Regions from separate parts of the Paenibacillus favisporus genome, predicted to be linked through region 1. Evidence: riboswitches for the same ligand, from Rfam matches in the RefSeq annotation. Region 1 holds a riboswitch; each other region holds the start of a gene.

Region 1 (4,894 bases):
CAGCTTCTGCAGCCAGGACGAGGCGATTTCCTCTTTATCCTCCAGCGTCATGTTTCCTTCGACAATTCTCAGTTTCTGCTTGCGCATCGTTTCGTTCGTTTCGGCCATCGCGGCCGCATACTTGGAATACGGAGGCGTGATGGAGAACCCGACGACCTTGCCCGTGTTCATATGTACGTCTACATTGACATATCCCTGATCGCTCGACTCGGGCAGCCGGACCCGGAACACGTCATAAGGATACTTCGGTTCGTATTTCTTGTTATATTCGGTAAGAAGCTTCTCTCTGGATAAATAACCATAAAGGTCCGATTCCGACTGGTACGTGACAAGCGGCTTATCTGCAATGCCTGTTTGAATATTCAACCGGTCCGAGGCAAACGCTTTGGCGGCTGCTTCCGCCTCCGATTTGCTGATGACCTTGGTCGTTTGCCCCTCCAGCGTCTCCGAGCTCGTCTGCGGAAACACTTGTACGAAAAAGAATAAAATAAGGCCGATGACTCCCAAAATGCCCAGCCATTTATAATTGGCCCTGATTTCCAGCGGCTGGTTTAACCGGTCCATGAAATCCCCCCTTGAATGTGATAAAGATACCATTCCCCCCAATACAGTACGGTAAACATAACATAGAAGATTCGCCCAAAACCAGTATACCCTGAAAATAGTGGTGAAAAAACGATGAAAATCAAGGAAAGCCATCGAAAAGAGAAGATAACCGCAGGCCGTGTCCACTTGCATTGCGAATCAGGCTGTTTTCCAACCAATTCATCAGAAAAAGGCCTTTGTGATGTCCCACAATAAAGATTATAATTTTGATGCAAATGAATAAGAACGCCGAATTTCTCATTGAAAACGGGGGAACCATTTTTTTGGGGTGAATTTCGTTGGGCGGTTTTGTCGTCCGCGAATAGGGCAACCTGTGCATGCCCGAATCCGTCAGCTAACCTCGTAGGCGTCGTGCATGCAGGAGCCAAACCGAAAGGCATTGGATTTCCGATGCTTTTTTTCTTTTGACTTTTTTAAAGAGGTGAATGTATTGATTGGTAAATGGAAGTGGTTCCGGCTGGCCCCTCCGCAAATATTAACTCTGGGTTTTGCGGCCATTATTTTGATCGGAGCCATACTGCTCACCTTGCCGATTTCGAACACGACGGGAAAGCCGCTGAGTTTTATTGATGCCTTGTTTACGGCAACCTCGGCGACCTGCGTGACCGGTTTGGTTGTCAAAGATACGGGGCTATACTTCAGCACGTTCGGCCAGGTGGTCATCATGCTGCTGATTCAAGTCGGGGGACTCGGCTTTATGACGATGGCCACCCTGGTCGCCCTGGCTTTCAAGCGCCGGATTTCACTTCGGGACCGGCTCCTGCTGCAGGAAGCGATGAATCAGAATACGATGGAAGGCATCGTCCGTCTGATCCGGAAAGTCATATTTTTTTCGTTGGCGATCGAAGGCTGCGGAGCGCTGCTGCTGGCCATCCGGTGGTCGTTCGATATGCCTCTTGGAAAAGCAATCTATTTTGGAATATTTCATGGTGTGTCCATGTTCAATAATGCGGGATTCGACCTGTTCGGCCATTTTAACAGCCTGACGGGATTTGTATACGACCCGCTCGTCAATTTTGTCGTGATGTTTCTGATCGTATCCGGCGGTATCGGTTTTATCGTCATGTCCGACCTGGTAGATTACCGGGTAAACCGGAAGCTGTCACTTCATACGAAAGTGGTATTGTCCATGACCGGCGCCCTGATCGTGATCGGAGCGGTCGTCATCTTTATCTTTGAATTCACGAATCCCAAAACGCTCGGTTCCCTGAACTGGGGCGGCAAAATTCTCGCCTCACTGTTCCAGTCGGTTACGCCGCGGACGGCCGGGGCGAATACGCTGGACCTGGCAAGTATGCGCCAGGCGTCGCAATTTTTTACGATCATCCTGATGTTTATCGGCGCTTCGCCGGGCTCCACGGGGGGCGGAATCAAGACTACGACGTTCACCATTCTCGTCGGTGCGGTGATTGCGATGATCCGCGGCCGCGACGATATCGTCCTGTACCGTTACCGTTTGGCCCAGGAGCGGATTTTCAAAGCGCTGACCATTACCTTCCTGGCCTTGTTCCTGGTGGTCGGCGTATCCATGGTTCTGTCTACGACGGAAGACAGCAGCTTCTTGATGATCCTGTACGAGACGACTTCGGCTTTCGGCACCGTAGGATTATCGCTCGGGCTGACGCCGCATTTGTCCTTGATCGGGAAAATCCTGATCTGTGTGACGATGTTTGCCGGGCGCCTTGGACCCCTGACCTTTGCCTATGCGCTCGGTCCGAAGAAGGGCAAGGAGCTGTACCGCCATCCCGAAGGCAAAATCATTATCGGGTAACCGTGGCTTGGATGAATCAACGTTTCCATTTTGTCAAAGTCATCATATATAAAATCAACATTAAGGGATAAGGAGCATCTGGAGAGAAATGAAAACACAGCAGTTTGTCGTCATCGGTTTGGGGCGGTTCGGCTCAAGCCTGGCCATGGAGCTTATGGATTTGGGTTACGAGGTGCTTGGGGTGGATATTAATGAAGAAGTGGTCAATGACATGAGCGAGCATTTGACTCACGCCGTAGTGGCGGATGCAACCGATGAGGAGGTTCTTAAATCGCTGGGAATCCGTAACTTTGACTGCGGGATCGTGGCGATCGGGGACGATATCCAGATGAGCATCCTTGCCGCAATCCTGCTGAAGGAGCTCGGCGTTCAGACCGTGGTGGCGAAGGCCATCTCCATGCTGCACGGCAAAGCCTTGTCCAAACTGGGCGTGGACCGGGTGATCTTCCCGGAGCGGGATATGGGCATCCGGGTGGCGCATCAGCTCGTGACGCCGAATTTGCTGGATTACATTGAGCTGTCCAAAGAATACAGCATCGTGGAGATGACCGTACCGCAATGCCTGAACGGAAAGACGCTCAGCGAAGTCAATACGAGAGCCCGGTACGGTTGCAGCATCGTCGCACTTCATCGTCCTGAGGGAATCATCGTTGCGCCGACGGCGATGGACCAGCTGCATGCGGGGGATATCATGGTCATTATCGGCTCTAACAGCAATATCGACCGCTTCGAGAGCGAAGCGGTGAACGTCAAATCGTAAATCTGGAAGTGAGACAGACATGGAATCCCCGACGACCGAAATCATTCATCACATTTTAATACTGCTGCTGTTTATCATTGCCGTCGGCATGCTGTCCGGAAGACTGGCCTCCTGGCTCAGGCTTCCCGACGTTGCTGTGTTTATCGTGGCAGGCATGCTGCTTGGGCAGGGGCTGCATCTGATCAACGAGGCAAGCAGCTCGCTGATCAACCAGCTGATCCTCTCCGTCGGCTCGGCGCTCATTCTGTTTGACGGCGGCCGGAACCTGAAGCTGAGCGGGCTGCGGAAGGTATGGATCACACTCTCCATGCTGAGCGTTCCCGGCGTCGTCGTCACGACCTTGATCGTCGGAACGGCCGTGCATTACCTGTTCGAGCTGGACTGGCTTTTTGCCTTCCTGGCCGCCGCCGTCATTGCCTCGACCGACCCCGCTTCGATCATTCCTGTGTTCAAGCAGGTAAAGATCAAGGAAAGGGTCCGGGAGACGGTGGAGAGCGAGTCTGCCTTCAACGACGCGACCGGCTCGATTCTGACCTTTGCGCTGCTGGCCGCGGTGACGGGCAGCGGTTCCTTACATATCGGGACGATGACCTGGGATTTCTTAAAAACCGCCGTCGGCGGCATTCTCGTCGGCGCTGTCGTATCTATGATTCTTACGTATCTCGTTGCCCATTTCCGGCTTGGCGTTCTGAAAGACTACACGACGATCACGATGATCGTCGTCGCACTTTCTTCTTATTTAATAGGGGACCTGATTCATGTCAGCGGATTTATGGCGACCTTCGTGGCCGGGCTGATCTGGGGGAACGCGGATACGTTCGGGCTGTCGATGGACGATAAGCTGGAGGAGACCGCAGCGTTTGCGGACAATACGAGCATCATGATGCGGATGCTGATTTTCATCCTGCTCGGCAGCCAGGTCAACTTCCGGGTGCTTGGCGATTACTTCTGGCCAAGCCTGGCGGCGGTCCTGGTGCTGATGGTCATCGCACGGCCCATCACGATTCTGCTCTGCGCCCTGCCCGACCGCAAGGTCAAATGGTCCTGGCGCGAGCTGCTGTTCATGATGTGGGTCCGGGAGACCGGGGTCATTCCCGCCGCCCTTTCGGGCATGATCGCCGGCATGGGCGTAGCCCACGCCGATGTCATCTCGGCCGTGACGTTCATGGCGATCATGCTCACGATTCTGCTGCAGGCCAGCACCACGGGACTTGTCGCCCGCAAGCTGGGCCTTGAGGTCAAGGCGGAGCCGGCGGCTTCCAGGCCCATGGGGAAGAAATAGCCTGTAACATGATACGAGCCGTCAGGAGCGGGGAACCCGGTCTTGACGGCTCGTCATTTGCCGGCACCGCGTCATTCATCCCGGGTGCGGCCGAAAATCTTTTTCGTTTCTTCGATCCAGCGGCGTGCTCCGGCGCTCAGTCCCCCGTTTTCGGAGTAGACAAGCGAGGTGGTGCGCCGTGTTTCCTGCAGATCGGGAATATGAAGAATCGCCAGGTCGTTGTCGTCCAGCAGCTGACTGCGCAAATACGACTTGGGCAGCAGTGCCGCCGCCCTGCAGGCGGGCAGAAGCCGGACGATCGCTTCAAATGAATCCATTTCCATCCGGATGTCCGGCACGACGCCGGCCCGGTGGAACAATTCGTCGGTCAATTTCCGGTACCACGTTCCGGTTGAGAAAATAATCATCGGCAGGCCGTGAAGCATGTCCATGCTCACGTTATCCTGTCCGCACAGCCTGTGATTGCGGGGGAGCA
Region 2 (4,894 bases), on a different contig from region 1:
GATCGGCGTTTCTTACAAAACCGGCGGAACAACTACGAACGGCTTCGATTGCTCCGGTTTTACCCGTTACGTGTACCAAAAGCTGGGGTTAAACCTCCCGCGTGTATCCGCTGCGCAGTATAAAACAGGTACCGCTGTTTCCAAAAGCCAGCTGAGAGCAGGAGACCTGGTTTTCTTTAATACCCTAGGCGCAGGCGTTTCCCATGTCGGCATTTACATCGGCAACGGAAAATTCGCACACGCGTCCTCTTCGAAAGGCGTTACCATCAGCAAACTGAGCCAAAGCTACTACGCCAACCGCTACGTTGGCGCCAAACGGGTCATGAGTACGGCCAAATACCAAGCTGCGGTTTACAATTGATTATCTCTCGAAAACAATGCATATCCAGAACAACCCGCGCCGCTGATTTTTGCCGAAATCGCCCCGCGGGTTTGTTGTTACTTATTAGACGTAAGAACCACCGAAAAGGTAACAGCATTTCAAAAAATTTTTTTAAACGAGTAAATCCACGGTTTTCTCCTGTTTTTTCCACCCTTGTCATTTCTTTTACCCACTCGGCCAACAAATAAACATCATTTCCTATAAATTTTCCTACAAATCTTCTTTTTCTGTTAGAAACAATTGCCAAAGTCCGATTCCTTTGTTACAATAGTCCCAGCGATAGTAACAACTTTGTAATCTTTACCTGACACAAAGTTGCGAACGAATAAGAAGTAGCAGGGAATTATACATAGTGTAAAAAGTTCATGCCGAATTTCCTCACACTAAGGAAAGCGGGGGAACCAGTTATGGGTGAATTGATCTTGCTTCAGAGGGATCATAGGGGGCCTTCTACCGAATCCTTAAGCTAACCTCGCAGGCGCCGGAAGGGGTATTTTACTTGAAGAAGAAGCTTGCAGCAGCAGTCATGAGTTTCGCCATCGTGCTCACGGTCGGCACAGGAAGCGCTTTCGCGGATTCCAAGATGGATAAAGTGATTGACAGTGCGATCGGAACCAAGTACAGAACGGGCGGAACCACAACAAACGGATTTGACTGCTCGGGATTTACAATGTACGTATTTGATCAATTGGGCATCGATCTGCCCCATCAGTCTGGTTCCCAGTTCAGCATGGGTTCGGCCGTATCCCGCAGTGATCTGAGAGCAGGCGACCTGGTATTCTTTAATACATCGGGAGCCGGAGTATCCCATGTCGGAATTTACGTCGGCGACGGAAAATTCGCACATGCCTCCACTTCTCGCGGTGTGATCATCAGCTCTCTGAGCGACAGCTACTACGTCAACCGCTACGTTGGCGCCAAACGAATCATGAGTACGGATAAATACAAAACCGCCGCCGTCGATTCCGAGGACGTAGATGACGTCCAGTAATGCAGGTAAAGCAAGGGTACGAGATCCCGTAGAATGAGATTTTTGCCGAAATCTCCTTTTGCGGGATTTTTTGCGGACAGAAATGGGTAACCCTTCCATTCCCGCCCGCTACTCCTCATTTACCCCTCTATTCCGAAATTAAACAGATATCTGGGACAATCCGGAATATTTTTTCTCTAATGTTCAAATCCTACAGGGAGGTCTGGAAGGGAGATCTGCACATGAACCTCCAACATGAGAGCTTCATGATCGTCCCGATGACGCGGGAGGATGCTGAGACCGTCTGCGGCTGGGTGTACGAACCTCCATACGATTTATACGGCTGGCTGCCGTGGGATCAGATGGAGGCGCTTGGCGTTGAATTTGGTGATCCTGAGGTGAGGCAAAGCCAATATGTGTCCGTCCTGGATGCTGAACATACCCTGTGCGGGTTCGCGCAGTTCTTTCCCTTGGCAGGCGTGACCCGGCTTGGTGTTGGCATGCGGCCTGATTTATGCGGCCAGGGGCTGGGTAAGAGCTTTATGCAGGCTGTGGTCGGTGCAGCCCGTGATAAACGGCCAGGGGACGAAATCGACCTTGAAGTGCATACATGGAATAAGCGGGCCATCCGGGCTTACGGGAAGTCGGGGTTTGTCATCGCTGATACCTACCCCAAGCTGACCCCAGAAGGTGAACAGCTGTTTCACTGTATGGTCTATGAAGGGATCTAACTTGAAAACTCCATCATCATAAAAATGGTACAAATTTGTGTATTTTTGGTGGCCCCAAGTTTGGATTCGTTTGCTTTTTTGACACAAACTATTTGATGTGATGGCTTGTTCCGTTATAATGAAGGAATGAAGAATGACAGTTTACATAGAAAGGACGAAAACGGATGCAAAAATGGATCATGAGCGGTGTATTAACGATCGCAGTGGTTATGGCAATTGTGCTCATGTTTACGCTTCCAGGCAAAGAGCAGGTGGCGGAAGAAGAGAAGCCGACCATGCCGGAAGTCACGATGGACGCCGCAGCGGCCGAAGCTGTGGTTAAAGACCAAGGCTGCATTAGCTGTCACGGGGATCAGCTTCAGGGTGCCGTAGGCCCGAACCTTCAAAAGATCGGAAGCCAACTGTCCGCTGAAGAGATTTACACCATTATCACTAAAGGTAAGGGCGGCATGCCATCCTTTAAAGACAAGTTGAAAGCTGAAGAGATCGCCAATGTGGCCCAGTGGTTGGCTGAGAAGAAATAACGGTTGTAATGCATACAGAAACACGCTTTGGAAGAACGGGACGTTCATCGCAAAGCGTGTTTTTATTTGCTGCATTATTCTCGTTACCTTTTTTCGCCGGAACGCATTTTTTCGAACAGTTCGTTAAATTGGTGGGCCTCCTTAACATCCAGGGACGTAATCCCGCCCTCATCCCATGAAGTCAAACGCAGCGTCACATTTTTATAATCAATCGTAATAAAGGGGTGGTGGCCAAAAGCCTCTGAAATGGCCGCAACCTCATCCACAAAGGAAATGCCCTTCATGAAATTGGAGAAAACGTATTTGCGCACGATCCAGCGGCCCTCTTCAAGCTCCCAGCCTTCCAGCTTAGACAAATGCGTTTCTACTTCTTCTTGCGTATATACCATTCTTCCGTTCCTCCCTGAAACCTAACATCCCCGAGGTTCACCAGGATGTGTCATTAATGTATGCTCGGGCGAAAAACCTTTACCCATTGTATTCATCCCTGAATGTAATCATGCTTCTCCAAGGAGAGTACATACGAATAATATCTTACCATGGACGGGTTTATAAAATCCATCCGGCCCCAGGGACTATATCAGTGAGACTACGGTCAGCTCCTCGTCGCCGATCAAGAGGTTGATCCGGTGATGGTCCTTGTCATACATCACGACACCGCTTCCAACAGTGATGACAGGTTCGGCTCCCAGCGCATAGAACAAATCCTCCGCCAGCGCCTCATGCACCTCACGTTTCTCTTCGATACCCAGCTGCATCCAATCCTGCTCCGCCATTTCAAAAAATAAATAACTGTCCGGAATTTCCCCGACAGCTGCCGTCAAATCGGTCAATATGCCGTCATAGTCACGACCATGCTTAACACCCATGCCATTCCCTCCATATCGAAGTTTAGTTACTCATACGATCTATAAGCGATTATTGTGAATGGTGAACGCCCTGCTCCATGCGCCCCTGGGTCGGGGCATCAAGTGGGCCATTCGTCACCCGTTTGTGCTGTGATTATTCCCTGCAGGGTATGCTGCTTAGGCTTGATTTTGTAGGACAGATGAACCTTGTCATTTCATTATACCGGAAAATATCCCTTAAAAAAAAAGAGAATGGTGTCGATAAATAATATAAACCGTTTTTTGTGAAAGCGACCATGTTGCAAGGATGTAAACGCGGTCGATTCCGAAAGGATTCAATTCTATTTCTCATGGATGAGGTGTGCAATGGAAATTTCAACGATTGTTGGCCTGATACTCGGTGTGGTTGCAGTCCTAGTCGGCATGGTGCTGAAGGGCGCCCCGATCGTCAGCCTGCTGACGCCCGCCGCTTATGTCATTATTCTCGCCGGAACCGCCGCTACGCTGTTTATCGGCTTTCCGATGTCTGAGGTCAAAAAGTTCCCGAAGCTGTTAAAAATGACCTTCGTCAAACAAAAACTCATGCAGCGTCAAGAGCTCATCACCCTGTTCATGGAGTGGGCCTCCATCACCCGCCGAGAAGGCCTCCTCGCTCTGGAGACCAAGGTCGAAGAAATCGACGACGCCTTCCTGCGCAACGGTATGCGCATGATTATCGACGGTAACGACCAGGAGTTCGTCCGCGACGTCTTGATGGAAGATATTGCGGCGACGGAAGAGCGTCACCGTGCAGGTGCCCTGCTCTTCTCCCAAGCCGGTATGTATGCTCCTTCCCTCGGGGTGCTTGGTGCCGTCGTCGGCCTGATCGCCGCCCTGACCAAGATGGAGAATATGGCCGAGCTGGCCCACGCGATTGGCGCGGCCTTTATTGCGACACTGCTCGGTATTTTTACCGGTTATGTCCTGTGGCACCCGATCGCCAATAAGCTGAAACGCCTGTCCAAAAAAGAAGTGGAGCTCAAGCTCATGATGGTGGAAGGACTGCTGTCGATTCAATCCGGCGTATCCACCATTGCGATCAGCCAGAAGCTCTCCGTCTTCTTAACCCCTTCCGAGCGCGCTCAAATGAATGAGAAGGAGGATGGTTCAGGTGGCCAAGAAGACTAGACATGAACCGCATGAGGAGCATGCCGACGAATCCTGGCTTCTCCCCTATGCCGACCTGCTGACACTGCTGCTGGCCCTGTTTATCGTGCTCTATTCCATGAGCGCCACGGACGCCAAGAAATTTGAGGAAATGAGCCAGGCCTTCAACAATGCCCTCAGCACCGGAAACGGCGTGCTCAATTTCAGGTCGAATTTGCCGATGGATAAAAATATGGACCAGGGCAAAAAAGACTCCCAAGAGAGCATCGTCACGAATAACAATGACAAGAAAC
Region 3 (4,894 bases), on a different contig from region 1:
CTTGATGACCCTGCCCTTGGAATCGACCAGGAACTTGGTAAAGTTCCACTTGACCGCTTTCGAGCCTAGCACGCCCGGCGCTTCCCGTGTGAGGTATTGAAACAGCGGATGGGCGTTGCTGCCCTTGACGTCGATCTTCTCAAACATCGGGAACGTGACCCCGTAATTCATCTGGCAGAATTCGCCGATCTCCTCGCTGGTACCCGGCTCCTGATTGGCAAACTGGTTGCTCGGAAAGCCGAGAATTTGAAAATGATGGTCGCGGAACTCGTCGTACAGCTCCTGCAGCCCGCGAAACTGCGGCGTAAATCCGCATTTGCTGGCCGTGTTCACGATCAGCAGCACGTCACCTTCATATTCCTTTAACGATACCTCTTTACCACGCAGCGTGTTCACTTGAAAATCATAGACGCTCACTGCCATCCTCCTCCTTTTTGCTGCTATGAATCATTATCCAGCCGAAGCATTTACCAAGCACGCAATTTAATTTTAAACGATTGAACTTTAATGTCAATGCGGGTATTCCTGCGAGCCAGTGTCCCCAAATGTCCTGTTTTCCATAAATGCGCCAAATCGGGAGCATAAAAGAGGTAGAAGTCAAAAAGCCAAAATGTAAGCGCTAATAAGAGCCTGAATGTTCCAAAATTCGCGGTTCATGATTTTTAGACTGCCTTTACAGCTTGGAAGGAGCGGGTGTATGATTCAGAGCGTATTCAATACAGTTTCCATTACTAATCGCTGAGTTTCCGCAAAAAAGCGCGGAAATCGGGGGAACCAAACGCGTGCCATGGAGCAGCGAACCGGTGTGAGAGTCGGGGGTCTGCTGCCAGCCGCAGGGGTGAATCCCGGCTACGGATGCCATGGATCCGGCCGGGTAGAGCGACTCTCACCGCTCGAATCCGTCAGCTAACCTCGTAAGCGTCGTTTGAGAGAGGAATGATGAAACTTGCGACCCGAATAAACTTTCGGATCACAGGGGGATCAGCTGACCTCTGTGTTTTTTTTACCCTTTTTTAGCTAATTGGAACGAAAGTGAGCATTCATCACAATCACATACACTTATCAATAACGCTTAATTTCGGCCGGAAACGGCCGGGAGCGGGGGAACCACAGCGGCCGCCTGGAATGGAAGCCGCCGGGGTGAATCTTTCTGGTACGGTAAGTACCGGGAGGTAGGGCGACTCTCACGCCCGAATCCGACAGCTAACCTCGTCAGCGTAACGGGAGAGGCAGCACTTGTCGTGCGCATTTTGAATATAGGACGATCCTACTCATATTCGTCCACATTCAAGAAGCCGCGGGAAAGGTCCTTCTTTCCCTGCGGCTTCTTTTGCGTATTCGCTGCTGCCGCACAGGAGGAGCATTTGAAATGGACAACGTCGTTATTGTGACCGCGCCGAATGAGGCGGGACGCAATTTTATCAAGCTGCTGATGTATTGGAAAAGGCCCTTTGCCGTTCTGACCAACAGTGCTCAGGAGGAACGCCTCTTGAGAAAAATGGGGGTGCAGCGGATCATCCGGCTGAATACGAATCACGCGGAGGATTGGGTGGTGCCCGAAATGGAGGTCGGCAAAATCTTTCTGTTTGAAAGCAGCCTCAACCTGACCTGCCGCTATTTGCAAATCTGCCGTCCCTGGACGTCGGAACCGGTATATGTCATTACGCAGAGGGGCAGCTCACCCGGCATTTACCGGGGGCTTGGTGCCGATCACATCATTTATACCTTAAACGGCGAAGTCGGATTTTTACTGAAATAAAGATGATTATAACCACGCAAAGGAGAGACCGGAAACGATGATGGATGTATATATGATACTTGCACTTGCTGCCACCTATGGCGTGTTCTTGTTATTTCTTCATTGGTGCGGCCGAGTGGTGGAAGAAGGGGGCAAAGACCAATGATTGTCGTTGGGGCATTCGCCGTGCTTGTCTTTATCTATTTGGTTTACGCCTTGATCCATCCGGAAAAATTTTGACCGGTATTTTAAATCTGTAAGCCTCAAGGGGCCAAAGCAGAACATGCTCGTAAGAGGGGGAAGCCAGCCTTGGATATTTTGCAAATTTGTATCGTGATTTTCGTGCTCCTGCTGCTCGTGAAGCCGGTAGGCACTTACGTATATCATATGTTCTCCAATGAACCGAACCGGACGGACCGGATCTTCGGCGGCGTGGAAAGAGTTCTATACCGGATCATCGGGCTGAAGCAGCGGGGCAGCATGAATTGGAAAAAGTACGCGCTCAGCATGATCGCAACCAATATCTTTCTGGTAGCGATCAGCTATATATTGCTCAGAACGATGGGCGCCCTACCGGGTAACCCGAGCGGAATCGGCAATATGGAGGCGAGCCTGTCCTTCAACACAGTCATCAGCTTTATGACGAACACGAACCTCCAGCATTACAGCGGGGAGAGCGGCATGTCTTATTTTGGCCAAATGATCGTCATCACGATGATGATGTTCACCTCGGCCGCCTCGGGCCTGGCTATCGCGATTGCTTTTATGCGCGGCATCACCCGCAGGGGTGAGGGACTCGGGAACTTCTTCGAGGATTTTATCAAGGCGCATGTCCGCCTGTTCGTGCCGCTCGCCCTCATCGTGACCCTGGTGCTGGTCGGACTCAAGGTGCCGCAGACGCTGGAGCCGATGCGGGCCGTGCAAACGCTGGGAGGCGGCGTGCAGCAGATTCCGCTGGGTCCTGTAGCCTCGCTGGAATCGATCAAACACCTCGGAACGAACGGGGGAGGTTTCTTCGGCGTCAACTCGGCCCATCCGTTCGAGAACCCGAGCCCGCTGACCAACGTGATCGAAATTCTCAGCATGTGGACGATTTCAGCGTCACTGCCTTACACGTTCGGACGGTTCGCCCGGAACAAGAAGCAGGGCTGGATGATTTTCAGCGTCATGATGACGCTGTTCGTAGCGTTCCTGTGCCTGACGTATTTCTCGGAAAAAGCCGGCAACCCGCTGATCAACCAATTGGGAATCAACAGCTCGGCCGGCAGCATGGAAGGCAAGGAGGTGCGCTTTGGTATCGCGCAGTCCGCGTTGTTCACAACCGTCACCACCGCCGCAACGACGGGGTCGGTCAACAACATGCATGATACGCTGACGCCGCTGGGAGGACTTGCGCCCTTGGCCGAAATGATGTTGAACGTCGTGTTCGGCGGCAAGGGAGTCGGCTTCGTCAATATGATCATGTATGCGATCCTTGGCGTGTTTATCTGCGGCCTGATGGTCGGCCGGACGCCGGAATTTCTGGGCCGGAAGATCGAAGCCCGGGAGATGAAGCTGATCGCGGTGGCGATTCTGATGCATCCCTTCATTATTCTTGCGCCGACGGCGATTTCGTTTATGACGCACCTGGGAACCGACGCCTTCTCAAATCCTTCGTATCACAGCTTGAGCCAGTCGCTCTATGAGTTCACCTCCTCGGCGGCGAATAACGGCTCCGGGTTCGAGGGATTGGCGGACAATACTGTATTCTGGAACGTTAGCACCGGTCTGGTGATGCTCCTCGGCCGATATATTTCGATTATCGCGCTGCTCGCCGTTGCAGGTTCGCTGGCGGTGAAGCAGAAGGTCGCCGAGACTCAGGGCACCTTCCGGACCGACAACAAGCTGTTCGCCGGCATTTTGACCGGTACCGTGCTGCTGATCGGGGCACTGACATTTCTTCCGGTTCTCGTTTTGGGGCCGGTCGCCGAATTTTTAACACTTAACTAAAGAGGTGGAGCAAGTCATGAGCGGACAACGCAAAAGCATGCTGTCTGGCGGCATTGCCAAACAGGCGCTGAAAGACAGCTTTATGAAACTGAACCCGGCCGTAATGATGAAAAATCCGGTCATGTTCGTTGTGGAGGTCGGCACCTTCGTGGTGCTGCTGATGGTTCTTTTTCCTTCTTATTTTCATACCGAGGGACGGATAGGGTTTAATCTGACCGTGTTTCTGATATTGCTCTTCACCGTCCTGTTCGCGAATTTCGCGGAGGCGCTGGCAGAAGGCCGGGGCAAGGCCCAGGCCGATACGCTCAAGAAGAGCAAAAAAGACACGACGGCGAACAAAATCGTGGGCGGCGAAATCAAGGTCGTCAGCTCGGCCGAGCTGCGCAAAGGCGATGTCGTCATCGTCTCCCAGGGCGAGATGATCCCGGGTGACGGGGAAGTCATGGAAGGCCTTGCATCGGTGGACGAATCAGCGATTACCGGCGAATCGGCACCGGTGATCAAAGAAGCCGGCGGCGATTTCAGCTCGGTCACCGGGGGAACCCGCGTCGTCAGCGACCAGATCAAGGTGATGATTAAAAGCGATCCGGGCGAATCGTTCCTGGACCGGATGATATCCCTGGTCGAAGGGGCGGCGCGCCAGAAAACACCTAATGAAATTGCGCTTAACACGCTGCTTACAACACTGACTTTGATATTTCTGATAGTGGTTGTCACGTTGGCACCAATTGCCAAGCATTTCGGCATTTCGCTGGATATCCCGGTGCTGATCTCCCTGCTCGTATGCCTCATTCCGACGACGATCGGCGGGCTGCTGTCCGCCATCGGCATCGCGGGCATGGACCGGGTTACGCAGTTCAACGTGCTGGCCATGTCGGGGAAAGCCGTCGAGGCATCCGGCGACATCAACACAATCATTTTGGATAAAACGGGCACGATTACCTTCGGTAACCGGATGGCGAGCCAGTTCATTCCAGTGGGGGGCGCGGATTACACAGAAACCGCCTATTGGGCAGCTGTCAGCTCGGTTAAAGACGAGACGCCGGAAGGCCGCTCCGTGCTGGAGCTGGTGAAGAAGCAGTCGATGGAGTTACATCCAGAGGCGGATGGAGAGTTTATCGAGTTCAAGGCGGAGACGCGGATGAGCGGCATCGACCTGGTGGATGG
Region 4 (4,894 bases), on a different contig from region 1:
CCTTGCGGCCGGCATGGCCCAGCTGGATGCCGATCCTTGCGCCATAGGCGTGCACTTCGTCGACGATTTTGCGGTAAGCAGGGATCTGCCCGTCATCCCATATTCCCGTATCCCGGTTCGTAATCCGTCCATCCGGGTGAACCCCCGTCATCTCTACGATAATCAATCCGGCTCCGCCGACTGCGCGGGATACATAATGGACATAATGCCAATTGTTAGGGATCCCGTCCTCAGCCTGTACCGAATATTGGCACATCGGAGGCATAACAATCCGGTTTTTCAGAGATAATCCTTTAAGTACATAAGGTGTAAATAGATCTGCCATTGCTTCGTGTCTCCTTTATGTTGTATGTGATTAAGCCTATATGACAACACGGTTATATGATTGCAGCGCCGCCGCTCATTGTCCATACCTCGCGGTTACGGCCAATGTGCAGCGACCGTAATCCATCAGTTCTATTATACACGCTTTGCCGAACGATATGAAAATGTGGCCCAGCATCTGATTTAAAGCAACATAATTGCATCAACTTATGGACATAACAAGGATAATCATGTTTTCGCTGTTTGTCCGCGGTGGAAAGGAGTCGAGACGGATGAAAAAGAAGCTGTTATGCACATTGCTGTCTTCCCTGCTGATCTTGATGCTGATCTTGATGTTGATCTGTCCTTGGCAGTCCGGGTGGCCGGCCGCCGCCGCTCAAGGCGGTGAACCCCCGGAACATCCGTCAGGTTCCGAACCTGCACGGGAAACCAGCAGCCGGGAGGCGAAAGAAAAGCGGAAGGAACAGCAGATTCTCACGCTCGGCCAGCTGATCAAAAAATATCCCGAAACGTTCAAAATTCACGGTCCGCGCGTCAAAGAGGTGGCCCTAACCTTTGATGACGTGCCGGATCCCAGGTTTACTCCTCAGATCCTGGATGTGCTCAAAGCCCATCATATTAAAGCCACCTTTTTTGTGATGGGCAGCCGGGCGAAGAAGCATCCCGAGCTGGTCGAGCGCATCGTCCGTGAAGGACATGTGATCGGAAACCACTCCTATAATCATCCCGTGTTTCACAAATTGGAGATGGACGAATATGTAGCCGAGATTAAGCGGACGGAGAACACGCTTTACGGCATCGTCGGCTATAAGCCCAAGCTGATCAGGCCGCCTTATGGAGACATCACGGAACGCCAACTGCGCTGGGCCAAGCAGCAGGGCTACAAAATCGTAAACTGGAACGTCGATTCGCTGGATTGGAAAGGAATCGGCAAGGAAGCGGTCAAGCGCAACGTGCTGTCCACCGTTGGGCAAGGCTCGATCATTCTTCAGCATGCGGGAGGCGGAACCACGTCCAATCTCAGCGGTACGATCGATGCCCTTCCGGACATTATTCGGACCTTGAAAAATAAAGGCTATTCATTCGTCACGCTGCCGAGGTTACTTCACGTTCCAAAAGACAAGTAACGCGCTGAGCGTACAAAAAAACCGGCTTTCGTACAAAAGCCGGTTTTTCCGTGTTGTTATGAATAGCTTGAACTATTTAATGAAGTACAGCTCAACGTCCTGGAATCCGAAGGCACTGACGCTTTCCGGGCTGCCCGGTACGAAAATGTCGATGCGTTTCCCCTTAATCGCGCTCCCGGTATCCTTAGCTGTCGCTACGAAGGCTTTCTTCGGAAGGCCCGGGAAGCTGTGACCGGTAACGAGCACTTTCGTTCCCAATGGAATAACGGACGGGTCAACCGCGATCGTACCCAGCTTCAGCGGGTTGCCGAAGTAATCCACTGCGCCCCACTTGCCGTTTTCGCTAGCTGAGGAAGAATATGCCGTAGCTCGGACGTCCAGCGTTTTGGAGTAATCGAAGGTTTTACCCCATGCTTCCACGACTTTGTCATCGCCGTTGACGTTCAGGGAAGCGGCCGTGATGATGGAGCCGCTGTCCTCTGCGGCAAATGCCTTGGCTGTGCTTGCTCCGGGAACGTTTAATTTCAGGCCCGGATAAATATTGGTTGCTTGTACATTCGGATTTGCATTCATCAGTTGATTCAAATTAACGCCATATTGTTTAGATAGTGTATAGAAGGTGTCTCCATCCTTCGCTACATGGACCGAGTCCGCAAACGTGGGTACCGTCTGTACCGCCAGAGAAATGCCGATGATGGCTGCAAGTGTCTTGATTCCTTTAAATCTTTTCATGGTTCCTCCTTAAGTCGTGATGCCTGCGAAGTTAGCTGTCGGATTCGGATTGAGGAGACAACCCTACGCCCTGTTGGTGCGATTCACCCCAAGCGTACTATGTACACAAATTACATCCCCCGCACTTTACCTTAAAAGTTTCGGCTCAACAAATATATCACAATTTTGTAACCTGTGCGCATGAAAATGTTACCAATCCAAAACCCTTGAATGATCAGGCTTTATTTAGAGTTGTTAGCTGACTTAAGCAAGGGAGAAACGGCTCAATTCCTTTCAAAAAAGTTACAACATCTTCATTCATTTTAACGATTTATTCATAAAAAGGTACAAAAAAAGCCCTGGATGAGTAATATTCTCGTCCAGGGCTTTATCATTTGTAGATTCAGGCTCTTGGTCAAAGGACCTTGCTTAGAAAATCTTTCGTACGGCTGTTTTGCGGGTTACCGAACACTTCTGCAGGCGTCCCCTGCTCGACGATTTGTCCGCCGTCCATAAAGACGATCCGGTCGCCGACTTCCCGGGCAAACCCCATTTCATGCGTTACGATTACCATCGTCATGCCGCCCTCCGCGAGCTTCTTCATGACCTCCAGCACTTCGCCGACCATTTCCGGGTCCAGCGCCGAAGTCGGCTCGTCAAAGAGCATGACGTGGGGCTGCATGGCCAGCGCCCGTGCGATGGCGATCCGCTGCTTCTGTCCGCCTGACAGCTGGGACGGATACGCATCCTTCTTGTCGGATAATCCGACCGTGCGCAGCAGGTCAAGGGCAATCCGTTCCGCCTCGGCCGGCGGCTGCTTTTTCACCTTAACCGGCGCCAGCATGAGGTTCTGCAGCACCGATTTATGCGGGAACAGGTTAAAATGCTGGAACACCATGCCCATTTTTTCGCGTGTGGCATTGATGTTATGGCGTTTGTCCGTAATCGGCTCGCCTTCAAACGTGATCTGTCCCCCTGTCGGGGTTTCGAGCAGATTCAAACAGCGGAGAAAGGTACTTTTTCCCGAGCCGCTGGGGCCGATCACGACGACGACCTCGCCTTTGGCGATGTCGATGTCGATCCCTTTCAGAATCTCCAGCTTGCCGAACGATTTGCGCAAATCTTTAACGCTGATCATCGGTATTCAGCCTCCTTTCAAATGCCCCCAGCAGCTTGGACAAGGTAAACGTCATAATGAAGTAGATGGCTGCAATGACCAGCAGCGGACTGAGGTAATCATACGTAATTCCTTGGATAGCCCCCGACTGGTACATCAAGTCGGTGACGCCGATAAACGATACGATGGATGATTCCTTGATAATCGTAATAAACTCATTGCCGATGGCCGGCAGCACGCTTTTTACAGCTTGGGGCAGCACGATGTACCGCATCGTCATACTGCGCGTCATTCCGAGGGAACGGGCCGCTTCCGACTGGCCCCGGTCCACCCCCTGGATTCCGGCACGGAACACTTCCGCAAGGTACGCGGAGCTGTTAATGGACAACGTAATTGCACCGGACTCGATTGGCGTAAATTTGACCCCGAAGGCCACGAGACCGTAGTGAATAATAAACAGCTGAACAACCATCGGGGTACCGCGGAGAACTTCCACCCATACCGAACCGATCAGCTTCGGCAGCCACAAGCGGGACATCCGCAGCAAGGATATAATAATGCCCAGCACGAAGCCGCAGATGACGCCGATGGCCGCCAGGAGCAGTGTATACTGGATACCTGTCGCAAAATACGTCCGGTATTCCCAAAAAACGGAGAATATATTCATAAAGACCCAAGAACCTCCTTTGTCATCATACCTGCCTGTCCCATCCTTTCCCTGTATACAACAGATCGGGACATTTTTGAAACAAGGTACCCATCATTGAACAGAAAAAATAGCGAATTCGCTTCGCTATTTTATCCGATGTATAAAATGAGAACAGACAGCTTAACCTCTATTTCTGTGCAGCCAAATCGCTCGCTTCGGCAACGTACTGCTCAATCTTGTTTTCGGAATTCAGACGGTCCAGCGTTTTGTTGATTTGGTTCACGAGCTCGGTGTTGCCTTTTTTGATCCCGATCGCGTAGCCGTCTTCCTTATAATCAGGAACCGCATCCGCAATTACCAGACCTTTGACGTTCTTGATGTATGCCTCGGCAACCGGCTTCTCCATGATGGAGGCATCCACGCGGCTCGAGTTCAGCTGCAGCACGATGTCGGAAATTTTGCCCAGACCGGTGATCTTCGCCCCCGGAATCGTCTTGGCGATGTCCTCCTGGATGGAACCCTTCTGAATGCCGAGCGAAGCTCCTTCCAGAGCTTTCATCGTGCTGTATTTGTCTTTGTCAGCCTCTCTGACGACAACGGCCTGCTCCGCCTTATAGTAGTTGTTCGAGAAATCGATTTGTTTCTTTCGTTCTTCGTTTGGTGTAAGGCCCGAAATGACAAAATCTACGCGGCCGGTGGACAGCTCGCCGAGAAGCGCATCAAAGCTCATGTCCTTGACTTCAAGCTGCGCCCCCATGTCTTTGGCGATTTCCTTGGCGATTTCGATATCGAAGCCGACGATTTGGTCCTTGCCGTTCACCATTTTATGAAATTCGTACGGCGGGAAGTCCGCGCTTGTTCCAAGCACGATCGTCTTGCCGCTGGCCGGCTGTTCGCCCGCTGCCGTGCCGCCCTCAGTCGAAGGTTTGCTTCCGCATCCGGCAAGCAGGGAGCCTGCCAGCAGAA

Evidence for each region. A riboswitch is a leader RNA that binds a small molecule or an ion and turns the genes downstream of it on or off. The one in region 1 is predicted to bind cyclic di-AMP.
Region 2: linked by a shared signal. The riboswitch ahead of ABID47_RS33390 (C40 family peptidase) and the one ahead of ABID47_RS27190 (TrkH family potassium uptake protein) in region 1 are both predicted to bind cyclic di-AMP.
Region 3: linked by a shared signal. The riboswitch ahead of ABID47_RS29545 (hypothetical protein) and the one ahead of ABID47_RS27190 (TrkH family potassium uptake protein) in region 1 are both predicted to bind cyclic di-AMP.
Region 4: linked by a shared signal. The riboswitch ahead of ABID47_RS04500 (3D domain-containing protein) and the one ahead of ABID47_RS27190 (TrkH family potassium uptake protein) in region 1 are both predicted to bind cyclic di-AMP.

Annotation. Positions count from the first base shown of each region.
Region 1 is NZ_JBEPLV010000007.1:185,344-190,237, reverse strand. It holds gene ABID47_RS27195 (CPBP family intramembrane glutamic endopeptidase) at 1-564, opposite strand, end outside; cyclic di-AMP (ydaO/yuaA leader) riboswitch at 823-969, shown strand; gene ABID47_RS27190 (TrkH family potassium uptake protein) at 1,037-2,377, shown strand; gene ABID47_RS27185 (potassium channel family protein) at 2,466-3,137, shown strand; gene ABID47_RS27180 (cation:proton antiporter) at 3,157-4,419, shown strand; gene ABID47_RS27175 (LysR family transcriptional regulator) at 4,491-4,894, opposite strand, start outside.
Region 2 is NZ_JBEPLV010000013.1:13,408-18,301, reverse strand. It holds gene ABID47_RS33395 (C40 family peptidase) at 1-361, shown strand, start outside; cyclic di-AMP (ydaO/yuaA leader) riboswitch at 739-878, shown strand; gene ABID47_RS33390 (C40 family peptidase) at 882-1,373, shown strand; gene ABID47_RS33385 (GNAT family N-acetyltransferase) at 1,595-2,083, shown strand; gene ABID47_RS33380 (c-type cytochrome) at 2,248-2,607, shown strand; gene ABID47_RS33375 (4a-hydroxytetrahydrobiopterin dehydratase) at 2,691-2,996, opposite strand; gene ABID47_RS33370 (hypothetical protein) at 3,183-3,476, opposite strand; gene motA (flagellar motor stator protein MotA) at 3,822-4,622, shown strand; gene motB (flagellar motor protein MotB) at 4,606-4,894, shown strand, end outside.
Region 3 is NZ_JBEPLV010000008.1:186,450-191,343, forward strand. It holds gene ABID47_RS29540 (glutathione peroxidase) at 1-417, opposite strand, end outside; cyclic di-AMP (ydaO/yuaA leader) riboswitch at 727-937, shown strand; cyclic di-AMP (ydaO/yuaA leader) riboswitch at 1,060-1,232, shown strand; gene ABID47_RS29545 (hypothetical protein) at 1,370-1,759, shown strand; gene kdpF (K(+)-transporting ATPase subunit F) at 1,901-1,978, shown strand; gene kdpA (potassium-transporting ATPase subunit KdpA) at 2,048-3,727, shown strand; gene kdpB (potassium-transporting ATPase subunit KdpB) at 3,744-4,894, shown strand, end outside.
Region 4 is NZ_JBEPLV010000001.1:935,426-940,319, reverse strand. It holds gene ABID47_RS04510 (NADH:flavin oxidoreductase/NADH oxidase) at 1-325, opposite strand, end outside; gene ABID47_RS04505 (polysaccharide deacetylase family protein) at 597-1,451, shown strand; gene ABID47_RS04500 (3D domain-containing protein) at 1,524-2,183, opposite strand; cyclic di-AMP (ydaO/yuaA leader) riboswitch at 2,187-2,339, opposite strand; gene ABID47_RS04495 (amino acid ABC transporter ATP-binding protein) at 2,578-3,300, opposite strand; gene ABID47_RS04490 (amino acid ABC transporter permease) at 3,287-3,946, opposite strand; gene ABID47_RS04485 (transporter substrate-binding domain-containing protein) at 4,116-4,894, opposite strand, start outside.